DNA from 3 places in the Streptomyces sp. CY-1 genome. Region 2 is predicted to be linked to each of the others. Evidence: riboswitches for the same ligand, from Rfam matches in the RefSeq annotation. Region 2 holds a riboswitch; each other region holds the start of a gene.

What was found. A riboswitch is a leader RNA that binds a small molecule or an ion and turns the genes downstream of it on or off. The one in region 2 is predicted to bind cobalamin.
Region 1: linked by a shared signal. The riboswitch ahead of ACK1X7_RS13310 (cobalamin biosynthesis protein) and the one ahead of ACK1X7_RS07080 (CbtB domain-containing protein) in region 2 are both predicted to bind cobalamin.
Region 3: linked by a shared signal. The riboswitch ahead of ACK1X7_RS31445 (ribonucleoside-diphosphate reductase subunit alpha) and the one ahead of ACK1X7_RS07080 (CbtB domain-containing protein) in region 2 are both predicted to bind cobalamin.

The regions. Positions count from the first base shown of each region.
Region 1 covers NZ_CP178393.1:3,094,631-3,096,884, forward strand. The annotation lists gene ACK1X7_RS13300 (inorganic phosphate transporter) at 1-248, shown strand, start outside; gene ACK1X7_RS13305 (hypothetical protein) at 262-531, shown strand; cobalamin riboswitch at 670-887, shown strand; gene ACK1X7_RS13310 (cobalamin biosynthesis protein) at 1,052-2,035, shown strand; gene ACK1X7_RS13315 (cobyric acid synthase) at 2,032-2,254, shown strand, end outside.
Region 2 covers NZ_CP178393.1:1,705,664-1,707,917, reverse strand. The annotation lists gene ACK1X7_RS07085 (cobalamin-binding protein) at 1-883, opposite strand, end outside; cobalamin riboswitch at 985-1,129, shown strand; gene ACK1X7_RS07080 (CbtB domain-containing protein) at 1,168-1,389, shown strand; gene ACK1X7_RS07075 (CbtA family protein) at 1,411-2,172, shown strand; gene ACK1X7_RS07070 (CPBP family intramembrane glutamic endopeptidase) at 2,253-2,254, shown strand, end outside.
Region 3 covers NZ_CP178393.1:7,305,699-7,307,952, forward strand. The annotation lists gene ACK1X7_RS31445 (ribonucleoside-diphosphate reductase subunit alpha) at 1-1,302, opposite strand, end outside; cobalamin riboswitch at 1,440-1,598, opposite strand; gene ACK1X7_RS31450 (GNAT family N-acetyltransferase) at 1,735-2,241, opposite strand.

The DNA.
Region 1 (2,254 bases), 1.4 Mb from region 2:
TGGCCTGCGGGGCGATCTGGGCGCTGTCGCGCCGCAAGCCCGTGGACCACACCAACGTCAACGAGGTCGGCGCACAGGAGCCGGTGGGCGCCGTCACGGCCGCCCTGCGGTCCGTGGCCCCGCCGCCCGCGGGTGCGAAGCCCGCCGCCCCCGAGAGCGCGGCCGAGGCCGCCCCCGAGAGCGGCATCGCCGAGCACACACCCGAGCAGACCCCCACCCCCGCCGCCGCGAGCAGCACCACCCGCTAAGGAGCCATGGAACATGAGCATCGACTGGGCGGCCCTCGGCCAGGTCTTCGGCGTCAGCCTCGTGGTGACGGTCGGCATGGTGGGCGTCTTCACCCTGGGCATCCTCGGGACGTCCCGTAAGGCGGCGCCGGAGCAGGGCGGCGCGGCTGCCGTCTCCGGTGGCGCGGCCGCCGTGTCCGGTGGCGGGGTCGGCGCCTCCGCGCTCGCCCGCACCGGGGCGTACGCCTGCTTCGCGCTGTGCGCCGCGGCCGTGGCGTACGGCATCTATCTGATCGTCGCCTGAGGCTCGCGTCCTCATCGACCCACCGGCCGCCGGATGGTGGCGCTGACCAGCGCCGACCGTCCGGCGGCCGCCTTATGTCCGCCAGTGTCTGTGGGGCTCGGCACACTCGGGCGTCAAGGGTCATATGCGAGTTGACGGCCATTCGCGGCCCATGGTGGACTTCCCGAGCCAAACGGCGGCAGGAGAGGAAGCCGGTGAGAATCCGGCGCGGTCCCGCCACTGTCACCGGGGAGCACTCTCCCATCGCCTGTATGGGGTCACGGCTCGACCGTACGGTTCCTTTCGTACGCGGGGCTGGAAGACCGGGAGGGGCGCGGATCCGGGAGCCAGGAGACTTTCACCGCCGGTCACGTCGAACCAGGGCGCGGACCCTGAGTGAGGACATACCGCCATGCCCGGCACCTCCACGCCGCCAGCCTCCTCTGTCCCCGCTGGCTCCTCCGGCCCCTTCGGTTCCCCTGGCCCCTTCGGCCCCTTTGGTCATGCATGGTCGCGCCGAGGCGTGACGGCGGCCTGACGGATGCGTGCCGATCACGCCTCGTTCGCGTGCGGTGCGGCCCTCGGCTTCCTCGGTGATCTCGCCACGGGCGATCCGCGCCGCGGCCATCCGGTCGCCGCGTTCGGGCGCGCCGCCGCGGCCGCCGAGCGCCGGCTGTGGCGTGACCACCGCGGCTACGGGGCCCTGCACACCGCGTTGTGCGCGGGCGGCGCGGCCGCCGGTGCCGCGCTGCTGACCCGCGCCGTACGGGCCCTGGGCGGGCGCGGTGGCGCGGAGATCGCGCTGACCGCCGCCGCCACCTGGGCCGTGCTGGGCGGCACGACGCTGGGCCGTGAGGCACGGGCCGTCGGCGGGGCCCTGGCCGCGGGGGACCTGGAGATCGCCCGGGAGCGGCTGCCGCATCTGTGCGGGCGCGATCCGCAGGCGCTGGACGGGCCGCAGATCGCCCGCGCGGTCGTCGAATCGGTCGCCGAGAACACCTCCGACGCCGTCGTGGGCGCGCTGGTGTGGGGGGCCCTGGGCGGCGTGCCGGGGCTCATCGGCTTCCGCGCCGTCAACACCCTGGACGCCATGGTGGGCCACAAGTCGCCGCGCTACCGGCGGTTCGGCTGGGCGGCGGCCCGGCTGGACGATGTGGCCGGCTGGCCCGGTGCGCGCCTTACGGCGGTCCTGGCGACCCTCACCGGCCCCGATCCGCGCGGTGCGCGGCGCGCCTGGCGGCGCGACGGCCGGCGCCATCCGAGCCCCAACGCGGGCCCCGTGGAGGCGTCGTTCGCGGGCGCGCTCGGCGTACGGCTGGGCGGCACCCTCACCTACGGCGGCCGGGTCGAGCACCGGCCGGTGCTCAACTCCGGCGGGCGGCCGGTGGAACCGGCCGACATCGAGCGGGCGATACGGCTGTCGCGGCGCGTCGGCGTCCTGGCGCTCGGGGTGTCCATGGCGGCCCGGCCGGTGCTGAGGGCGTTGACGGGGCGGCCCCGGGCCTTGGGAAGGGGCGGCGGATGAGCGGGATACGCGGTAAGGGCGGCACGGAAGGTTCCGGGGCGCGCGGCGGGGGGCTGCTCGTCGCGGGCACCACCTCCGACGCGGGCAAGAGCGTCGTGACGGCCGGGATCTGCCGGTGGCTCGCCCGTAAGGGCGTCACCGTGGCCCCCTTCAAGGCGCAGAACATGTCGCTCAACTCCTTCGTCACCCGGGAGGGGGCGGAGATCGGGCGGGCGCAGG
Region 2 (2,254 bases):
CCGCGGTCCCGGCCCGTACACCGTGCAGGACGTGGGCGAGTACTTCCGCTCCGCGCACCACACGAGGGCCCGGGCGGTTGAAGTAGGCCGGCCCGTCCAGCACCCAGACCCGCCCGGCCCGTACGGCGGGCAGTTCCGTCCAGCCCGGGAGGCGGGTGAGGAGTTCCGTCTCGCGCAGGGTCCGTTCCGGCGGGAAGCCACACGGCAGGACCAGCACCACCTCCGGGCGGGCGGCGCGCACCGATTCCCAGGTCATCGGCTTGGTGTGCTCGCCGGACACGGCGAGCAGCGGTGCGCCGCCCGCGGCGCTGATCTGGTCGGGTACCCAGTGTCCGGCGGGCCACAGCGGGTCGAGCCATTCGATCGCCACGACCCGGGGCCGGGCGCGGCCCGCGACCGACCGGCGGATCCGCTCGAGGCGGTCGTGCAGCTCGGCCCGGCGCTGCTCGGCGCGCTCGCGCACGCCGAGCAGCTCACCCACGGTGACCAGGCAGTCCAGTACATCGTCGAGCGTGCGTGGCTCCAGGCTGAGGACGCGGGTGTCGGCGTCGAGCAGCCGGACGGCCCGGCTGACCCTCTCGTACGAGACGGCGCACACCTCGCACAGATCCTGGGTGAGCACCACGTCGGGGCCCAGGGCCGCGAGCGCTGCGGTGTCGAGGGTGTAGAGGGACGACCCGGAGTGCGTCGATCCGCCGACCGCGTCGGAGATCTCCCGGCTGGTGAGGGTGTTCTGGTCGAGGTCGGCTCCGGTGACCACGGGAACGGACGCCACGGTCCGCGGTGGCCAGTCGCATTCGTGCGTCCGGCCGACCAGGTGCTCGGCGAGTCCGAGTTCGGTGACGATGTCGGTCGCGGCGGGCAGCAGGGAGACGATGCGCATGCCGCGACCTTAGGGCCTGCCCGGGGCAGGCCCCGGCTCCCGCACCGTCCTCAGGACGTCCCGGCGCAGCGTCTCGCCAGGTGGGCGGTCTTGGCCATGAACGCGACACGCGGTACGGTCGGTGCGATATCGACGACGGTAAGACGGAAGCCGGTGGGAATCCGGCACGGTCGCGCCACTGTGAACCAGGGGTCCCGGATGGGATCTGTGGTGAGTCAGACCCGTAGCCGTCGTCCTGTGCACCACCGAGATGGGACGCGAACTCCCTTAAGGAGGGCCTGGTCATGGCGCAGCATGTCGCGCAGCCCACTGCCACCACCCCCGAACTGCCCGCCACGTTGCCGCTGAAGGCGATAGCTCCCTGGGCGGTCTTCTTCGGCATCCTGATGCTGGTCCTGCTGTATTTCGTCGGCGCCGAGCAGGGCGCCACCGCCGTTGTCTCCGGTGAGAACGTTCATGAGTGGGTGCATGACGCCCGTCATCTGCTCGGTTTCCCCTGCCACTGATGTGAGGGACGCCGCACAGTCATGAACTCCGCAATGGTGAGAAATCTGCTGATCCGGGGCATGCTCGCGGGTCTGGGGGCCGGTGTGCCGGCCCTGGTCGCCGCCTATTTCCTCGGTGAGCCGAACGTGGACCGTGCGATCAGCTTCGAGGGGGCCCACGCTCCCGCGCATGAGCATGAGGTCGAGCTGGTTTCGCGTGGTGTGCAGTCCACGGCCGGGCTGGCCACCGGTGTCCTGGTCTATGGGATCGCCTTCGGTGGTATCGCCGCTCTGGCGTATTGCGTGGCCCTGGGCCGTGTCGGCCGTTTCACGCCGCGGGCCACCGCGCTGTTGCTGTCGGGGTGTGCGCTGCTGGCGGTGTATGTGGTGCCGTTCCTGAAGTATCCGGCCAATCCGCCCGCGGTCGGTAACGCCGACACGATCGGTAAGCGTACGGCGCTGTACTTCCTGATGATGGTGCTCAGTGTGCTCCTGGCGGTGGGGGCCACGATGGTGGGCAAGCGGCTCGTGCCGAGGTTGGGTACCTGGTATGCGACCGTGGTGGCGGTGGCGGCGTTCGCCGTGGTGATCGGGGTGGCGTTTGCCTTCCTGCCTGTGGTCAATGAGGTGCCGGGGGACTTTCCCGCCACGGTGTTGTGGCGGTTCCGGTTGTCCGCGCTGGCCATGCAGGTGATTCTGTGGGGTGGGTTCGGTCTTCTCTTCGGTGAGCTTGCCGAGCGGTTGCTGAATCCCAGGCCCGCGACGGCCGATGAGAGCCGGACGGTGGCAACCGCCACGAACTGACGCCGACCGAGCAGGCCCAGCTTCTGGGCTGTGCGGCCGCCTGCCACGAAGTCCTGTCCGCGGCTACGCTCGGTCTCGTGAT
Region 3 (2,254 bases), 5.6 Mb from region 2:
GACCCTGCCGGGCTCGGCGGTCTGGTTGGCGGTGCGGTTGGCGGCGTCCTTGAACGTCATCCAGCCGTTGCCGGTCTGCGCGAGGGTGCGCATCATCCGGGCGTAGAGCTGCCGCGCCGGGACCTGCTTGACCGCTCGCCCCTCGGCCTCGGCCTTCCGGTACGCGGCGTCGAACTCATCGCCCCACAGGTCCACCAGAGCGGGCGCGTCGACCGGGGAGAACAGCGACCAGTCGGCGTCCGCCTCGACCCGGCGCATGAACTCGTCCGGGATCCAGTGGGCGATGTTCAGGTTGTGGGTGCGGCGGGCCTCCTCGCCCGTGTTGTCCCGCAGCTCCAGGAACTCCTCGAGGTCCGCGTGCCAGGTCTCCAGATAGACGCAGGCCGCGCCCTTGCGCCGGCCGCCCTGGTTGACGGCGGCCACCGAGGCGTCGAGCGTGCGCAGGAACGGCACGATGCCGTTGGAGTGCCCGTTGGTGCCCCGGATCAGCGAACCGCGGGCCCGGATACGGGAGTAGGACAGGCCGATGCCGCCCGCGTGCTTCGAGAGCCGGGCCACCTGGTGGTAGCGGTTGTAGATCGAGTCCAGCTCGTCCAGCGGCGAGTCCAGCAGATAGCAGGACGACATCTGCGGATGGCGGGTGCCGGAGTTGAACAGTGTGGGGGAGCTGGGCAGATACGACAGCGTGCTGGTCAGCCGGTACAGCTCGGCCACATCGTCCAGCGCCCGCTCCGAGAGATCCTCGGCGAGCCCGCAGGCCACCCGCAGCAGGAAGTGCTGCGGAGTCTCGATCACCTGACGGGTGATGGGGTGGCGCAGCAGATAGCGGCTGTAGAGGGTGCGCAGTCCGAAGTAGCCGAAGCGCTTGTCGGCGCCGTCGGCCAGGGCCCGCTCCACCAGCGCGTCCAGCCGCGCCGCGTGGGCGGCGGCGAACTCCGCGGTGGAGTCGGCGAGCAGCCCCTCACGGTGGCCCACCTGGACGGAGGTGGAGAAGGAGACAGCGCCCTGCCCGGCCGCCTCCTCCGTGATGGTGAGCGCCAGCAGCCGCGCGGCCAGCCGCGAGTACTCCGGCTCCTCGGCGATCAGCCCGGCCGCGGCCTCGGTCGCCAGGCCACGCAACTCCGCCTCGTCCGAGCCGGGATGGCGGCCACGCAGGGCGGCGGCCGCGACCTTACCGGGGTCGGTGGCGGGCAGGTCGGCGGTGAGTCCGGTGAGGATCCGCAGCAGGGCGGTCCCGGGCGCGTCATGCGCTGCCTGAGAAACCGCCTGCTCTGAAACCGGATCTGCGGGCGCGATGGTCACTGAGGTGCTCTCCCTCGCTCGGCCGGGGCCACGAGGGGGGTGCGATGGGCGCGTACGGGCATGCCGATACCGCACTCCTCGTACGTCGGGCACACCACGCAGCGTCCATCGGCCCAACCCTCGAGGCCGGGGGACGTGTTCACACAGGGCCGTCGGCAGGTGCTCGGACTTACGGGCACACCGCATAAGCGCACACGTACACCGTTGCGGGACAGTTCCGGATTCCCACCGGATTCCCCTGCGACGACAGCGAGGACGAGCATACATCTTGTGTCGGCCGACGCACGCACCCCCATATCTTGTGTCGCGAGGTGCGGAGTTTCGCATGAATGTGCTAATGCGTTCCGGAGGTGGCCCGTGACCTGGGGCCGGTCGCGGCGCGTAGCCCGGCGCGCACGGGAGGCCGCGGCCCGGGGCGCGCGCCGCCGGTCGTCACAGCTCCACGGTGAACGCCCACAGGGCGATCTCCATTCCGGCTATCGGCGACCAATCCCGCTCCGGGGCCCGCACAAACCCCAGGCGCTCGTACAGCCGGTGGGCGGCGGTCATGGACTGCTGGCTGCTGATCACGATCCGCCGCAGCCCCAGCGCGCGCCCCCGGTCCAGGCAGGCCCGCACCAGCGCCTCGGCCGCCCCGCGCCGCCGCGATTCGGGCCGCACGGCCAGCATCCGGAACTCGCCCTCGCCGGGCCGGGCCAGCTCCGCATACGCCCCGCCGTACACCGCGAACGCCACGGCCCCCAGCACCTCGTCGCTGGCCGCGTCCGCCGCGACCAGCAGCTCGGCCTCGGCGGCCCGGCGCCGGGCGTCGCGCAGGGTGGCGAGATAAGGATCACTGTCGCCGAAGTCCAGCAGCCCGTCCCCGAGATACACCCGCGCGGTGAGCTCCCCGATCCCGTCCAGCTCCGCATCCCTCGCACGCCTGATCGTGATGTCCATGCGCGCAGTCTGC